Regions from separate parts of the Janthinobacterium sp. B9-8 genome, predicted to be linked through region 2. Evidence: predicted binding sites of a transcription regulator. Region 2 holds the regulator's gene; the other holds the start of a gene.
The links. The regulator NrdR, encoded in region 2, represses ribonucleotide reductase genes. The targets are predictions, from matches to a motif close to CACNANATNTNGTG.

Region 1 (8,743 bases), 2.3 Mb from region 2:
TCTTTTTGATTTTGGTTAGCGCATATGGGGTGCAACCCGCATGTTTTTCAGCATCGCTCGCGGGTTGCACCCGCCCTACATACAGCTCAACAAGCAACAGGACTCAGCATTGAATAAATTCTTTCTACGCACCATCCCTGGGCTGGCCGTATTCTTTAATTACCCACGGGACTGTTGGCGGCAGGATTTGCTGGCGGGATTGTCTGTGGCGTCCGTCGCACTGCCGGTGGGCGTGGCCTATGCCCAGCTGGCGGGGATGAGCCCGATTGCCGGCCTTTACGCCAGCATTCTGCCCATGGTGGCCTATGCGCTATTTGGATCATCCCGGCAGCTGATTGTTGGGCCAGATGCAGCCACCTGCGCCATGGTGGCCTCAACTCTGCTGCCGATGGCAATGGGAAATTCCGAGCTGTATATCTCGCTTTCTGTCGCTTTGGCGCTAATTACCGGGCTGTTTTGTCTGCTGGCCAGCCGCTTTAAGCTAGGTTTTTTGGCCGACTTTTTATCTCCGCCTATCTTAGCGGGCTTTTTAAACGGTGTAGCGATCAGCATTGCGTTGGGGCAGCTGGGTAAATTGCTTGGTTTTACTTTTCATAAGCATGATTTTATTGGCCGTATCCTCGAGCTGCCAGATCGCCTGCCTGAGCTTCATCCAAGCACCGCCCTGATCGGCATTGGCACGCTGTTAGCCATTCAAATTATTAAACGCCTCTTGCCTAAGCTGCCCACCGCCTTAGTTGCCATGGGCCTTGCTGCGCTGGTGATCTTTAGCCTGAATTTACAAGCCGCAGGCATCGCCATCATCGGGCTATTACCCGCTGGGCTGCCCACTTTGCACTGGCCCACCATCCCCAGAGCCCATCTGGGTGAATTACTCGGCGCAGGGGCGGGGCTGGCGCTGATCAGCTTTAGCAGTGCCATTCTGACCGCCCGCAGCTTTGCCGCCAAAAACCGCTATGAGATCGATGCAGATAGGGAATTTACCGCGCTGGGCATGGCGAATATTGCCGCTGCGTTTTCACAAGGCTTTGTGATTAGCGGTGCGGACTCCAGAACGGCAGTGAATGATCATGCCGGCGGTAAAACTCAAATGGTGAGCCTGGTCGCGGCGGCGTCTATCGCCATTGCCATCGCGCTGTTTACTACTCCGCTGCAATATGTGCCGATTGCAGCTCTGGCCGCCGTACTGATTACAGCCTCGTTTGGGCTAATGAGTTTTGCCAATTTTATTTATTTTCGCCAGGCCAGCCGTGGCGAATACGGCATTGCCATCCTCACCGTGATTGGCGTGGCCTGTGTAGGCGTGATGCAAGGCATGCTGTTTGCCGTATTAATGGCTACGCTGCGACTATTAATTAAAATTGCCCGCCCGCATGAAAGCCTCTTGGGTGTTTACCCTGGAAAAAACAGCTTTCACGACCTATCCCACCACCCCGGCGCAGCGCCGATTGATGGCATGCTGGTGTATCGCTTTGATGCCTCGCTTAATTTCTTTAACGCCAATTACTTCCGCCAGCGCGTTTTATCTTTAGCCGATGGCGCAGCAAGCCAAGTTTCATGGGTGGTGCTGGATACCGTACCGATTAATCAAATCGATATTGCAGGCATCGAAGCGATTATTATTTTGCAAAGAGATTTAAAAGAGCGCGGCATCGCCCTCGCCTTAGCAGGGCGCAAAAAACAGACCGAATTTATCGCCGCCAGACACCATAAGCTGGATGAATTACAAGCCAACTTTCTGATTTTCTCTAGCGTAAAGCTGGCCTATCGGGCATTCAGGCAGCAAGTGTTGATACGTACTGAAACGACGCAAACTGCTGCTCAATTGCCGCTAAGGTGGCAGGCTGAGGAAAATGAAGCTGCGCAGAATTAATCAGCGCAGGCTCGATACAGCCAGCTGGCCTGAAGGATTGCAAGACATAGCGCCTCACCCCTAAGGCGCTTAAAGTTCGGGCAAGGGCAATCAGCTCATCCTCGCTATGCAAGCTGGGGTGGATGGTGCTGCGGCATTCCAGCGCCACCTTGCTCGCCAATAGCAGCTTTAAAGAAGCACTGGCAACAGCACCACTGCCTACTACGGTGGTGATCTTTTCGTAGCGCATAAAATCGCTTTTAATATCGAAACCCACCCAATCCAGATAGGGCAAGCATTCCTGTAAACGCTTGGGATAAGCGCCGCCGCTATGCAGGCCAATTTTGAAGCCTAGCGCTTTTATACTACGCATCATCTCGGGTAACTGAGGCTCGATCAGTGGCTCACCGCCCGAAAAAACCACCGCATCCAAGAGGCCACGGCGCGTTTTTAACCAGATCAGGATTTCATCCCACTGTGGTGCTGCATCGTGCTGCTCACGCGCTTGTAAATGCGGATTATGACAATAACCACAGCGCCAAGGGCAGCCCGCCAGAAAAATCACGCAAGCCAGCTCGCCGGGATAATCACAGCTAGAAAACGGCACCAAGCCGCCAATCTTGGGCGCGGGCATCATTAGAAAACGGTATTACATTCGTTAAAAAATTGCCTTTCTTTAAACTCACCTTTTTTACCAATATTAAAGCTGCTCACCGGCCGGTGATAACCCATCACCCGCGTCCAAACTTCGCAGCGAGTACGTTCTTCATCTTTAAGCGCAGGGACCAGCTTGGCTTGAACCGATAAATCACTCATGATTTTTTCCTTTATTTATTCAAATTTGCACAAAAAATATCTACAGCGAAATTTGCAATTTTGCTAAACCTTGAACCACTGAGAAAAATGAGAGCACAGAGGACACAGAGAAAATCGAATCGTTTTTCTCTGTGAAACTCTGTGTCCTCTGTGCTCTCTGTGGTTCAAGATTTAACAGACTACTTATGCAGCAGCACAGCTTTTCTTCGCCAGCAACTCGCCATCGCACTTTGGGCAAAACTCGTGATGGCCGCTCAGGTAGCCGTGTTTCGGGCAGATAGAGAAGGTGGGCGTGATGGTGATATAGGGCAGGCGATAGTTAGTCAGCGCTTTTTTCACCAGCGCTTTACACGCTGCGGGGCTGGAAATTGCCTCGTTCATATACAGATGCAAGACCGTGCCGCCGGTGTATTTACGCTGCAATTCCTGCTGACGGCCCAAGGCCTCAAACGGATCATCGGTAAAGCCAACCGGCAGCTGGCTGGAATTGGTATAGAAGGGCTGCTCCGCCGTGCCTGCTTGCAAGATATCGGGGTAAAACTTCTTATCTTCTTTGGCAAAGCGATAAGTCGTGCCTTCGGCGGGCGTGGCTTCTAGGTTATAGAGATGGCCTGTTTCTTCCTGAATTTCAGTCATTTTGGCGCGAATATGATCCAGCAGGCGTATCGCTAAGGCGTAGCCTGCTTCACTGCTAATATCGTCTCTATCATCGCTAAAATTGCGAATCATCTCGTTAATACCATTTACCCCAAGCGTACTGAAGTGATTACGCAGCGTGCCTAAGTAACGCTTGGTATAGGGGTAAAGACCACCATCAATTAAGCGGCCAATCAATTTGCGTTTAATTTCTAAAGATTGCTTGGCCAAATCCATCAGCTGATCAACACGCGCTAGGAGGCCCGCTTCATTGCCTTTGAATTCGTAACCAATCCGCGCGCAGTTAATGGTCACCACGCCCAGCGAGCCGGTCTGCTCGGCCGAGCCAAATAAACCATTGCCGCGTTTTAATAGCTCGCGCAGATCAAGCTGCAAGCGGCAGCACATAGAGCGCACCATATGCGGCTCTAGATCAGAATTTAAGAAATTCTGGAAATAGGGCAGGCCATACTTAGCGGTCATTTCAAACAAAAGATCGGTATTGGGGTGATCCCATGCAAAATCTTTGGTGATGTTGTAGGTGGGAATAGGGAAAGTAAACACACGGCCCAGCGCATCGCCTTCCATCATCACTTCGATATAGGCGCGGTTGATCATATCCATTTCGGTTTGCAAATCACCGTAGCTAAATGGCATTTCCTTGCCACCCACATAGGGGATTTGTTCGCGCAAATCTTCTGGGCAGATCCAATCGAAAGTCAGATTGGTAAACGGCGTTTGCGTGCCCCAGCGGCTGGGCACATTCAGGTTGTAAATCAGCTCTTGGATATATTGCTTTACCTGCGTGTATTGCAGATTATCGGCACGAATAAACGCCGCCATATAGGTATCAAATGAGCTAAATGCCTGAGCGCCCGCCCATTCATTTTGCAAAGTACCTAAAAAGTTAACAATCTGGCCGATGGCGGCTGAGAAATGCTTAGGCGGCTTGGCTTCTACCTTGCCCGGCACGCCATTAAAGCCTTCTTGCAAGAGGCGGCGTAAAGACCAACCCGCGCAATAGCCAGATAGCATATCTAAATCATGAATATGCATGGCACCAGAGCGATGCGCCTCGCCAATTTCTGGCGGATAAACATGGCTTAACCAGTAATTGGCAATCATTTTGCCGCTGGTATTTAAAATCAGCCCGCCCAAGCTCCAACCCTGATTAGCATTGGCATTGACCCGCCAATCAGATTGATCCAGATATTCATTAATCGACGATTCAACATCCACCACCGTGCGCACATCGGAGCGCAAACGGGCGTGCTGGCTGCGGTAAGCAATATAGGCGCGAGCTGTTTTTAGATAATGGTATTGCAGCAGTGCTTCTTCAGCCTGATCCTGAATCTGCTCGATGGTGGGGGTGAGATCACCCTGCAAGCGGCTGCTAATCAGCGTACTTAAGCGTATTGCTTCTGCCTCATCAAACTCGCCAGTTACGCGGCTAGCATTCAGCAGGGCAAGGCGAATTTTATCAAGATCAAAAGGCACGATGCGGCCATCGCGTTTCAGCACATATTGCGGGTATATGGTCATTTTTCCCCACCTGGATCAGGGTAGAATATTTTTACAGACCACAATATATGGTGTTTTATCTAAGGATGCTTAGCTAGATATGGGGCATTTGATCAGAATCAAATACTTTCAGAATAGATTTGCAGAGCGGGCAGAATGCCCACTCAGGAGAAGAAATATTAGCAATAAAATATTGCGGAGCGATCATCTTTTTAGTGCCTTCGGCACGTTGGTTTAGGTGCGGGCGTCCCGCTGGACCTTCCTTTCTTGTGTGGCCAAGAAAGGAAGCGAAAGAAGGCCACCCCACAAAACACGAAGGCCCCTACGCTGCGGACAATCGAGTCGGCGGCGGTCGGGATTGGCTCGCTGCCTCGCTCCCTTGCCGAAACCCCGCCCCGCTTGTTCCTCGCTACGGCGTGTTTCAAGGGGAGATTTAAGCCCAGTGCCACTAGCCGCGATGCAAATTCTAATTGCTGGGTTTTAAAACACTTAAAAACCGATTCAAACCTTGTTTTTCTCTGTGAAACTCCGTGTTCTCTGTGTCCTCCGTAGTTCAAGATTTGGGTTTCTGTTGCATAACATCAGTTAATAATCAGGCTGGCCGTGTGCGGTCAAAATATAATCGTTTTTTTCCAGCTCCATCAGCTCGCCCACATAGGGTTGCAGCAGGGCAATACGGGCGGCATCTAGCATATAAGAGAGCTTCATTTCAGGATCTGGCTGATCTTGCTCATGGCGAAATAAGCTAAACAAAAACTCAACGCTGATGGTTTCGGCAATGGCCAAATGCCCGATAAAACCGCCATCCATGCCTTTTTCCCAGACTTCAATATTGCGGATAATCTTCATAAACCGTTCCTATAAACACCAAAATCAACGTTTTTTATAGAGCGCGCAACAACTGCGTAGTGGCACACCCTATATGACCAGAACAAGCACGCAAAATAATAGCCCAGTTTCAGTGATTTCTATTCCCGCGCCTAGGCAATCCCCTGTCATCCCACCCAATTTATGCATCAGCCATTTGGCATAAGCCAAAATCAGTAAGGGGGCCATCATTAATGCGGGAACTATAAAATAGGACAGCAGCAAAAGTGCAGCCAAAAGAATATACAACGAGTAGCTGGTTTTTTGCCAGGCAAATTGCTCTGCCATACCAGGCGCTAAAGCGGGTAAGCGGCTCCAATACAAAACGCCGAAGCGCGCCCATGCGGGGATCAGCAAAAGCGCCAGCCATTCTTGCTGCTTTGCCAGCAGCATTAAGAGCACCAGCTTGGCGGCAGATTGGCAAATCAGCGCCAGCACACCAAAGCTGCCCAGATGCGGGTCTTTCAGCACCGCCAAAAAGCGTTCCGGATCACGATGCGCAGCGCCTAAGCCATCCGACATATCGGCAAGGCCATCTAAATGCAAGCCGCCGGTAATCCATGTCCAGAGCAAAAACCCCACCAAAGCCGCCAGCCAGGGATCTGCTTTAGCAGCCAAAAACACCACCGTGCTTAAAAAAGCACCAATCAATAGCCCAACCACAGGAAACCACGGCGCGGCAGCTGCGAGTAAAGTGGGTTCAAACTGACGAATCTGCGGCGTAGGCAGGCGGGTTAAAAACTGCACCGCCAGCACAGGCTCGCGCCAATCAAATTTCATTTTTTATTCCTATTTCGTAATGACTCTGGTGCGCTAAAACAGATACCCACAAGAAACACATAAGGCACGAATAAATGGATCATTTCTCTTGGTTTTCTCCATGAAACTCCGTGTTCTCAAGACCGAAGTAGTTCAAGGGTGGGTTTTGTTCGCACAGCTATTCCAATAGCTCACTCACCCAACACAACTTCATTATCAATCCCCTGCAAAATAGGCGGATATTCATCGTCCCAATAAAGAGTCATCATTCCCGCATGCGCCAGCCAAAACTGGCTATGCCGCGCTGCGGGCAGGCCCAGCCACTCTAGTAATAGCGCTTTAGCCACACCACCGTGGGTAATCAACACCCGATGACCCCCTTCGCTAAGGGGTAGCCACGCACGAAAAGCGGCATTCACTCGGGCAGAAAAATCCGTCCAGCTTTCAATGCCCGCAGCCGTATTTTCCTCTAGATTGTGTGACCAAAGTGCCCAAGCAGCCTGCTGTTGTTCGCTCCATTGGAGCTTAGCTAAACCATCCAGCTCACCAAAGCTCATTTCGCGCAGATTACGATCGATATGGCAACCCAGCCCTGACGTTGCCGCCAATTGCTGGGCAAAGCCCGCACAGCGGCTTAAATCAGAGCTGGCAATGCTACTTGGAGGAAAGCGAACAAAGTGATCATTGCGACTAGCCAGCTGCTGCTCACCCAAGGGCGACAAAGGCAGATCGGTATGACCGATTAACATCCCCGCCGGAGCAACCGTAGCGCCATGCCGCAAAAGAGTAAGCCGGAAACTACTCATGATTTCATACCGAAAGCTTGCAAAAGTTCTGTAGACACAGAGATCGGTGAGAACACGAAGCACATAGAGAAAACCCTATAAAAGGTTATAAGCAGTACATCCAAGCTGAAGTGATGCTCCATACAAAAACCAAAATCTTAAACCACGGAGGAAAAAGAGAACACGGAGGGACACGGAGAAAACCTTACGTATGTTTTTCTCCGTGTCCCTCCGTGTTCTCTGTGGCATCGAGGTTTCAAGATTTGGGTTTTATATTGAGATGGAGGTTCCGCTGCTAAAGCCACTCTTACTCAACACGATTTAACTCTTATGCCTTTCTCTGTGTGCTCTGTGTTCTCACCGATCTCTGCGTCTACAGAACTAAAGTTTTTTTAGACAAATGCTTACTTCGTCGTAATCCCTGCGGATGAAAACGTGGCCATATCGCGATGCAAGGCAAGGGCGCTTTGGATGAGGGGGAGGGTGAGCGCCGCACCGCTGGCTTCGCCTAAACGCAAGCCCAATTGCAAGATGGGTTCCAGCTGCAAGGCCGCCAGCGCATGACGATGGCCTTTTTCATCCGAGCAATGGCTAGCCAGCAGCCAATCGGCCACTTCGGGCTTGTTTTTAACAGCGACCAAGGCAGCGGCTGTTGTAATAAAACCATCGAGTAATACCGGAATACCCACTTCGGCAGCGCCGGTATAAAAGCCAGCCAAAGCGGCGATTTCTAAACCGCCGACTTGCATCAGCCAATCTTTAGCAGTCACTGCTCCAGCAGCACGGGCACGGGCCAGCGCGTCTTTTACCACTTGAACTTTATTCTCACGGCTTTGGGCTGAAATACCTGTGCCCAGGCCAACAATTTCTGTCGGATCGATATCCGTCAAAGCACAAATCAGCGCGGCGGCGGCCGTGGTATTGCCGATGCCCATTTCGCCGCCAATCAAGAGCGTTTTGCTACGCACGAGGCCTTCTTGTGCGCTGCCTACGCCAATTGTCCAAGCTTTATTGCATTCTTGCTCGCTCATTGCAGGCTCAAGACGCAAATTAGCGGTTCCTGCACGCACTGGCACTCTAAATAGCTGGGCGCTACTACCCGCCGTAACGGCGTAATGACTGGCAACACCCACATCGACTACCGAAAGACTAGCTCCTGCTTCGCGGGCCAAGACGCTAATTGCAGCACCACCTGCCACAAAATTAGCTACCATTTGGCCAGTCACTTCGGCAGGGAAGGCAGACACGCCCTCGCTTGCCACACCATGATCTGCAGCAAAAACCACGATTGCAGCTTGTAAGCGGCTAGGCATGGCCGAATTTGAGCGTGCAGCAAACCAGATTGCCAACTCTTCAAGTTTGCCTAAGCTGCCCTGCGGCTTGGTTAATTGAGCTTGGTGAAGACGTGCAGCAGTAGCAAGGGCTTGATTTGGAGTAGACATACGGAAAGCCAAGCAAAAAGAATGCACCGTAGACGATGCACATTCATCGTGCAAGTAGATAGTAA
Region 2 (8,743 bases):
GTGATTTTACCGTGGCGGGATTTTCGTCGCTGGAATCCATCAGCGCGGATCGCTGCCAGCCGATGAGCATTCATCGCAACGGTATTAATATTGGCGAAGGCGCGGCACTGTTTCTAATGAGTAAAGATTTAATGGAAGAGTCCGACGCCGTGACGCTCCTAGGCTGGGGGGAAAGCTCGGATGCGCATCATATTTCAGCTCCCGCACCGGACGGAAAAGGCGCAAGCACTGCCATGCAAGCCGCGCTCCATCGAGCAGGCTTACAAGCGTCCGATATCGATTACATCAATCTGCACGGCACGGCAACACAGCAAAATGATGCAATGGAAAGCCTTGCTATTTATCAGCTATTTGGCAGCCACACACCGTGCAGCTCAAGCAAACCTTTAACCGGCCACACGCTGGGTGCAGCGGGAGCCATTGAAGCGGCGATCTGCTGGCTGGCTCTCAAGACAGGGCAACTCCCCCCCCATTGGTGGGATGGCGAGATAGATCCCGCAATTGCCCCGCTTGCACTCGTCAAGCCATCCTTCAAGCCCGCCCGCCCGCCACGCTACGCCTTAAGCAACTCCTTTGCATTTGGCGGCAGCAATGCAAGTTTGATTTTTGGACGTGACCATGCAGCCCATTGAATACGCCATCAGCGATATCATGCCGCACTCTGGCAAGATGCTTTTACTCGATTGCGCCATCGCGGGCAACGACACGCATTTTGAATGCGAAGTCACCATAAACGCAGACAATCTGTTTTTTACCGGCACAGGCGTGGGCGCATGGGTAGGCGTTGAATATATGGCACAAACCGTCGCGGCATGGGCAGGCTGGCAAGCTCGATTAGCTGGGCAAACGCCTAAAATCGGTTTCTTACTCGGCAGCCGCCGCTATAGCTGTAGCGTCAGCGAATTTGCGCTGGGCCAAGTGCTACGCATCCGGATTAGCCGCGCTTTCCAGGCCGACAATGGCTTAGGGCAATTTGATTGCCAAATCTTGATCAACCAACAAGAAGTCGCCCAAGCCGCACTCACCGTATTTGAGCCACTGGATGCCAGCGCGTTTTTAGCGGAGCGAGCTAAGGGTTAAAGCTAAATAAGGGCGTAAAAAAGCGTCCCCAGTAGAGAAAAGCGGCAAGAGCAAGAGCGCTAAGTCTTGAACCACAGAGGGCACAGAGAACACAGAGAACACAGAGAAAATCACAAAAATAGGCCGGGTTTCTCTGTGTGCTCTGTGTCCTCCTTTTTCTCTGTGGTTCAAGATTTAGCTCCTTGTACGTACTCAAATAATTAAAAATAAACAATGAGAAACAAGCATGACTAATAAAACAATTCTAGTCACAGGCTCCAGCCGGGGCATTGGGCGCTCCATTGCCAAGCGGCTGGCCAAAGATGGCTTTGATATCGTACTGCATTGCAAGAGCCGCATCGACGCCGCCGCAGAACTTGCAGCCGAAATCACCGCACTAGGCCGAAACTGCCGCGTTCTGCAATTTGATGTGACCAATCGCGCCCAGACCGCAGAAGTTTTACTCGCCGATATCGAAGCGCATGGTTGCTACTACGGTGTGGTTTGCAATGCAGGCATCGCAATGGATAATGCCTTCCCCGCCATGCCCCCAGAAGACTGGGATGCGGTAATTCATACCAATTTAGATAGTTTTTACAATGTATTGCACCCGCTGACCATGCCGATGGTGCGGCAGAGAAAACCCGGCCGCATCGTCACTTTGTCTTCTGTTTCTGGCCTGATTGGCAACCGTGGTCAAGTCAATTACAGCGCAGCCAAGGCAGGGATTATTGGCGCGACCAAGGCGCTGGCGGTGGAATTAGCCAGCCGTGCCATTACCGTTAACTGCGTAGCACCCGGCTTGATCGACACCGAAATGGTAGACGAGCGTGTATTAGAAGAAGCGCTGAAAATCATCCCGGCCAAGCGCATGGGCAAACCCGAAGAAGTGGCCGCAGCCGTTAGCTTTTTAATGTCAGACGACGCCGCCTATATCACGCGTCAGGTGATTTCAGTCAATGGGGGCTTAATAGGATGAAGCGCGTTGTGATTACCGGCATCGGGGCCAGTCACTCCCCCGCATATGGCCAGACCAAACCAGAGAAGTCGCTACAGATTTCAGTTAAAGAGGCCTTATAAGATGAAGCGCGTTGTGATTACTGGCATCGGGGCGATCAGCCCGCTTGGCCATGATTGGAAAACCGTAGAAGCGGCGCTTAAAGCAGGCAAAAACGCCATTCAGATCATGCCAGAATGGCAGGTTTTTGAAGGGCTTAACACCCAACTTGGCGCACCTGCCGCGCCCTTTGAGCTGCCAGCGCATTACAACCGCAAAAGCACGCGCAGCATGGGACGCGTGGCGCTAATGGCGACTCGCGCCAGTGAATTGGCGCTGATCGATGCGGGTCTACTCAATGATCCTCTGGTTAAAAGTGGCCAGATGGGCATTTCTTATGGCTCATCGGCTGGTACGCCCAAAGCCATTGGTGACTTTGGCCGCATGATTGCAGAAAAATCCACCGAAGGCATTAACGCCACCACCTATATCAAAATGATGTCGCACACCGCAGCCGTAAATATCGGCGTGTTTTTTGGCATTACCGGCCGCATTATCACCACCTCTAGCGCCTGCACATCTAGCAGCCAAGGCATAGGCTATGCCTACGAAACCATCAAATTCGGCAAGCAGATTGCCATGCTGGCCGGTGGTGCTGAAGAGTTGGATGCCACCGAAGCGGCGGTTTTCGACACCCTATTTGCCACCAGCGTACAAAACGCCACGCCCGAAACCACGCCCCGCCCTTTTGACACAAAACGTGATGGCTTGGTGATTGGCGAAGGCGCTGGCACGCTGGTGCTGGAAGAGCTGGAACACGCACTGGCGCGCGGCGCCCATATTTATGCAGAAATTGCTGGCTTTGGCAGCAATAGCGATGGCACGCATGTGACTCACCCCAACTCCGCCACCATGGCCCAAGCCATTCGCCTAAGCCTTACAGATGCAGCGCTGCAGCCTAGCGATATTGGCTATATCAATGCCCACGGCACCGCCACCGATCATGGCGACATCGCCGAATCGAAAGCCACCCATGAGGTATTTGGTGAGCACACGCCAATTAGCTCGCTCAAAAGCTATATGGGCCACACCCTTGGCGCTTGCGGGGCATTAGAGGCATGGATCAGCATCGAGATGATGAACAGCGGCTGGTTCGCTCCCACAATTAACCTAACCGAGCCTGACGAGCGCTGCGCCGCACTGGATTACATTACCGGCACAGGGCGAGCCATTGAATGCGATATCGTCATGAGCAATAACTTTGCATTTGGCGGGATCAATACATCGCTGATTTTTAAGCGCTGGGCTTAAGTCTAAAAGTTCTGTAGACACAGAGATCAATGAGTACACAGAGGGCACAGAGAAAAGCGTTAAGAAAGCGTAAAGACATTGCACTAAGCAAGATCCCAAATGACTCTATTTTGCAGCTTGGGTTAGCAGGGTTAACTATTTTCTTAGTTTTCTCTGTGTAACTCCGTGCTCTCTGTGGTTCAAGATTTGGGTTTTGTTCATATACCTAGTTATTACAATCAAGCAAACACACCAAGGAATAAAAATGAAAAAATTTGCCACTTTATTAATCGCCGGTTTGTTATCGACTTCTGCATTTGCACGCGATACCGTATTACAAATCCCATTGGCCGATGTATTGGCAATGCCAGAGGCTCAGGGTAAATTGGATGGTTCGGTTAAGTTTTATTTGGCAGGGCAAAAAACACCGCCAATTACCCAGCAATTTTCTGAAGATATTTCAAATCCCAAAACCAATGCCTTAGGTAAAAGCGATGAATTTGGCTGCAAATGGGCCGCACTTTCTGCCTTGATCTCTTTTCAGAATTCAGCCAAACGCGAAGGCGCAAATGCTGTGGTGGATTTGGTGAGTTATTACAAGAAGAACGAAACAAAAAGCGACACCACCATTGAATGCCATGCAGGTGGATTTATCATTGGCGTAGCATTAAAAGGTCGCTACGCCAAAGTGGCGGAGTAATATGCAGGGTTCATGCCCACGCGCATAGATCGTCGGTGTGTGGGCATAAATACTTGCCCACGCTCCTTCAATAAATATCTGCTATTAGGCCTAAGGCTTTTTCAAAGCCACAGGCTCAGCCAGCGTGTAAACATCCACGCCCTGCTGGGCGAGTAGGGCTTCCAGTGCGGGCATGAGCGCACCGAGTTTTTCTTCTAGCGCATCACGCACGGTATCGACTACCACTTGTGTGGCGCGCTCGATTTCTACGTTGAATACGCTGCCAACGCGCTTACCTTCAAAAATGGTCATGCGGCGGGTTTCGGGGATCAGCCATACTTCAAACCAGCAATCTGTTTTATTGGTGTCCGATACCGTCAGGCTGGCGCCATCCAGGGCGATATACCCCTTGGCGAAAATGTATTTCATCCCGGCTTTGGGCACGCCAATTCTAAAGCAACAGTTTTCCTGATCTTTACGAATATCTAACAGCGTGGCGGCAAAGTCCACATGGCCGGAGAGCGGATGACCGCCGATTTCGGCACCATCTTTGGCGGCGCGCTCGGCATTGACATGGCTACCTGCTTTTAATTGCCCTAAGGAGGTTACGCGTAAACTTTGCAACATCACATCAAAGCTGGCTTTATCATCCGCAAAGATCTCGGTAACCGTCAGGCAAACGCCATCAATCGCCACGCTGGCGCCAATCTGAATATCTTTGCAAAACCCTGCCGGAAAAGCGATGCGAAATGTACGGATACCTTCCCTGTCATCAATCGCTTCAATCTGAGCAACACCTTGCACAATCCCCGTAAACATTTATTCAGTTTCCTTAAAGAGTTCTGGATTTGCTTCGCGCACACGCTTCGAAGACTTGAGTAAATTGCAATGATCACAAAAGTAGCTAATCGAGCCGCAAGCCGCGATCACATCGAGGGGCCGCTTACAATCAGGGCAAATCGGCACGGCTTCTTGCACGCTTTCATTCGGCATAAAATTCTCCAATATCAGTGAACCGCAGGGTGAGACGTAAATCGTCTCCAAATAGGCGGCGCTCTAATACCTTAGCTTGTAGCTTGTGGTTTAGGTCGGACAAATCAAGCGTAGCGATGCCTTTTGCCGTGTCACCAATCATCACAGGTGCTTGATAAAGCAGCATTTCATCCACCAGCCCCGCTTGAAATAGCGCCCCAACTAAAACGCCGCCCGCCTCAACGGTTACTTGGTTGCAGCCTCGGCGGCCTAATTCATTGAGTAAGGCGGTCAAATCAACACGGCCATGCGCATCGGCCAAAATCATCACTTCGGCCCCTGCGGCTTCTAAAGCCTGACGCTTTGGCTCGTCATCCTGAGCGCCCACAATCAATACGCCCGCTTGATTAAATAACTTTGCCTTGATCGGCATTCTAAGCTGGCTGTCAACAACCACACGCAGCGGCTGTCTATCTACCGTAAATTCCCGCACCGTTAGCTGAGGGTCATCCGCCAGTACCGTGCCAATACCAGTCAGCATGGCGCAAGATCGGGCACGTAGTTTTTGCACATCAGATCGTGCCGCCGGGCCGGTAATCCACTGCGATTGCCCATTAACCAGTGCCGTACGGCCATCCAGACTTGCGCCCATTTTTACCGTCAGCCAAGGGCGGGATCGCAGCATGCGGCTGATAAAACCTTTGTGATGCTCAAGTGCGGCGGCGTGTAAAACGCCTGACTCCACCTCAATCCCTGCCGCCGCCAAGCGCGTCAAGCCTTGGCCCGCCACCAGCGGATTAGGATCTGTCAGCGCGGCAACCACGCGCACTACACCGGCTTTCACCAAGGCATCAGCGCAAGGCGGTGTGCGGCCATGATGGCTACAAGGCTCTAGCGTCACGTAAGCCGTAGCACCGCGTGCCAAATCACCCGCAACACTCAAAGCCATGACTTCAGCATGCGCACCAGGAGCCCCCTTCACCACACCACCACCCGCAGGCTGACTAAAGCCCGCACCCACCACCTGCCCGTCTTTTACCAATACGCAGCCCACGCAGGGATTAGGCGTCGCACTATTCTGCCCTAAAGCTGCTTGCCGCAAAGCCAGCTGCATAAATTGATGATCGATCGCGTTCATTGGCTTCCTAAGCACGAGCACAGGCATAACAAAACCCACATCTTGAACCACAGAGGAAAAGGAGGACACAGAGTTTCACAGAGAAAACCAAACTTGGACTTTCTCTGTGAAACTCTGTGCTCTCGGTGTTCTCTGTGGTTCAAGATTTTGCAAGCGAAAATAAACTTTGAAGGTTAAACATACAGAGGTGTTTTATTCCTTACTCACTTCCCGAATCACATCGCGGAAATCGTCGACGTCTTGGAAGGAGCGGTATACGGAGGCGAAGCGGATGTAGGCGACTTTATCGAGCTTGGCGAGTTCAGACATCACCATTTCGCCAATCTGGCGGCTCATAATTTCTCTGTCACCTAATGACAAAGCTTTTTGAATAATGCGTAGGATGGCTTCGTCGACCAAGGGCGTCGGCACAGGGCGTTTATGCAGGGCGCGCTCGAAACTGGTACGGATTTTTTCCCGATCAAATTCGGCACGCTGACCATTTTGTTTCACCACCTGCGGCAAGCGCACTTCGGCGGTTTCAAACGTGGTAAAGCGTTTATCACAAATCGGACAACGACGGCGACGGCGAACCAAGTCGCCTTCATCAGATACACGCGAGTCAGCAACCAGCGTATCAGGGGAACCACAGAAGGGGCACTTCATCACAACCCCGCAAAGAACAAGAAAATAGAACTGAAGCTAAATCTTGAACCACAGAGGACACAGAGAGCACAAAGGGTCACAGAGAAAATCAAGCATCTGACTTAGCCACAGTTTTTCATGATGAAAGAGCTGTTTGCCTCTCCCATCACTTATTATTTATGCTAAGTCAGTCTTACCAAGGTTTTCTCTGTGAAACTCTGTGTCCTCTGTGCTCTCTGTGGTTTAAGACGTAACAATACTTAAACTACAAAATCAATTAAGCGCCGTAAACTGGGAAGCGCGCTGTCAATTCTTTTACTTTTACTGCAACGGCTGCAATGTTTGCTTCATCCGCTGGATTGTCCAGCACGTCTGCAATCAAGTTAGCCACGATCACGGCTTCTGCTTCTTTGAAACCACGGGTCGTGATGGCTGGGGAGCCGATACGGATACCAGAAGTCACAAACGGGCTTTCAGGATCGTTTGGAATGGCATTTTTATTGACGGTGATATGCGCTTGGCCCAGTACAGCATCAGCCACTTTGCCAGTCAGGCCTTTAGAGCGCAGATCAACTAAGAACATATGCGATTCAGAACGACCAGAAATCACACGCAGGCCACGCTCGATCAAGGTTGCAGCCATGGCTTGTGCGTTTTTCAGTACTTGCTCTTGGTATGTTTTGAACTCTGGTGTTGCCGCTTCTTTAAATGCCACCGCTTTACCGGCGATCACATGCATCAAAGGGCCGCCTTGCAGCGTTGGGAACACATTTGAATTGATCGATTTTTCGAATTCAGCTTTAGCCAAAATCAAACCACCACGCGGGCCGCGCAATGTTTTATGCGTAGTCGATGTCACAAAGTGAGCGTGTGGCACTGGGTTTGGATAAACGCCTGCCGCGATCAGACCAGCGTAATGCGCCATGTCGACCATAAAGTAAGCGCCAACTTTGTCGGCGATTTCACGCATACGCGCCCAATCAAAGCGCAGCGCGTAGGCAGAAGCGCCACCGATCAAGAGCTTAGGCTTGGTTTCAAGCGCTACACGTTCCATATCGTCATAATCGATTTCTTCATTTTCGTTCAGGCCGTAAGCCACGATATTAAAGAGCTTACCGGATAAATTTGCTGGCGAGCCGTGTGTCAGGTGACCACCGTGGCCTAGGTTCATACCCATTACGGTATCGCCCGGCTTCAGGATGGAGAAATACACGGCCTGGTTGGCTTGCGAGCCGGAATGTGGCTGCACATTGGCGTACTCTGCACCAAACAATGCTTTTACGCGATCAATGGCCAACTGCTCAACCGTATCAACAAATTCACAACCACCATAAAAACGCTTACCCGGATAACCTTCGGCGTATTTATTAGTCAGTTGCGAGCCTTGAGCTTCCATCACCGCTGGGCTGGTGTAATTTTCTGACGCGATCAGCTCGATATGCTCGTGCTGGCGAACAACTTCACCTGCAATGGCAGCGGCTAAATCAGGATCGTATTGGGCGATAGTGGCGGACTTGGAGAACATAGAGTTGGCGCTTCCGTAAGTCGGTTGGGAATAGGGAATGCGCAAGATTCTAACACGGACAAGCATTTTTCCAATTGAGGAATTCGCTATTAATCATGATACCCGCTCATAGATTATTCCTAGCTTGCCTTTTTTTACACCATTGCCCATGAATAATTTTTATTTTATCAGGAAATCTCATGCGATCATCTGACATGAAATCTAAAAACTCTGAAAGCATTCTTGATTTCATTAAGGAATAAAAGGTCAATACGGCAATAGGAATAAACGTCACGAAAAAGTACCCTATTCTGCGCCATGACGGCTCTGCCGCAAGATCAAATAAATTCATCCCCAGAAAGCCAGTCACTGTCGTACCTACCAAACCCAGAATCGTTACCACCGTCAGGCGCACCACCGTATCGGCCTGCCGATGCAAATCATCGTTTTCTAAATACTGGCTCATGCTATGGATGGATT

Region 1: VN23_RS17760 (ribonucleoside triphosphate reductase) is a predicted target of NrdR. The motif match lies at 4,886-4,899, and genes of this name have one in related genera.

The regions. Positions count from the first base shown of each region.
Region 1 covers NZ_CP014222.1:3,929,918-3,938,660, forward strand. Annotated here, with positions in the region: gene VN23_RS17745 (SulP family inorganic anion transporter) at 110-1,873, shown strand; gene VN23_RS17750 (anaerobic ribonucleoside-triphosphate reductase activating protein) at 1,776-2,489, opposite strand; gene nrdD (anaerobic ribonucleoside-triphosphate reductase) at 2,489-2,668, opposite strand; gene VN23_RS17760 (ribonucleoside triphosphate reductase) at 2,852-4,846, opposite strand; gene VN23_RS17765 (hypothetical protein) at 5,411-5,674, opposite strand; gene cobS (adenosylcobinamide-GDP ribazoletransferase) at 5,744-6,472, opposite strand; gene VN23_RS17775 (histidine phosphatase family protein) at 6,643-7,257, opposite strand; gene cobT (nicotinate-nucleotide--dimethylbenzimidazole phosphoribosyltransferase) at 7,641-8,678, opposite strand.
Region 2 covers NZ_CP014222.1:1,590,225-1,598,967, forward strand. Annotated here, with positions in the region: gene VN23_RS07170 (beta-ketoacyl-ACP synthase) at 1-632, shown strand, start outside; gene VN23_RS07175 (ApeP family dehydratase) at 619-1,080, shown strand; gene fabG (3-oxoacyl-ACP reductase FabG) at 1,307-2,038, shown strand; gene VN23_RS07185 (beta-ketoacyl-ACP synthase) at 2,141-3,367, shown strand; gene VN23_RS07190 (hypothetical protein) at 3,612-4,046, shown strand; gene VN23_RS07195 (riboflavin synthase) at 4,137-4,844, opposite strand; gene VN23_RS21335 (YfgJ family double zinc ribbon protein) at 4,845-5,018, opposite strand; gene ribD (bifunctional diaminohydroxyphosphoribosylaminopyrimidine deaminase/5-amino-6-(5-phosphoribosylamino)uracil reductase RibD) at 5,008-6,135, opposite strand; gene nrdR (transcriptional regulator NrdR) at 6,328-6,780, opposite strand; gene glyA (serine hydroxymethyltransferase) at 7,037-8,284, opposite strand; gene VN23_RS07215 (hypothetical protein) at 8,391-8,743, opposite strand, start outside.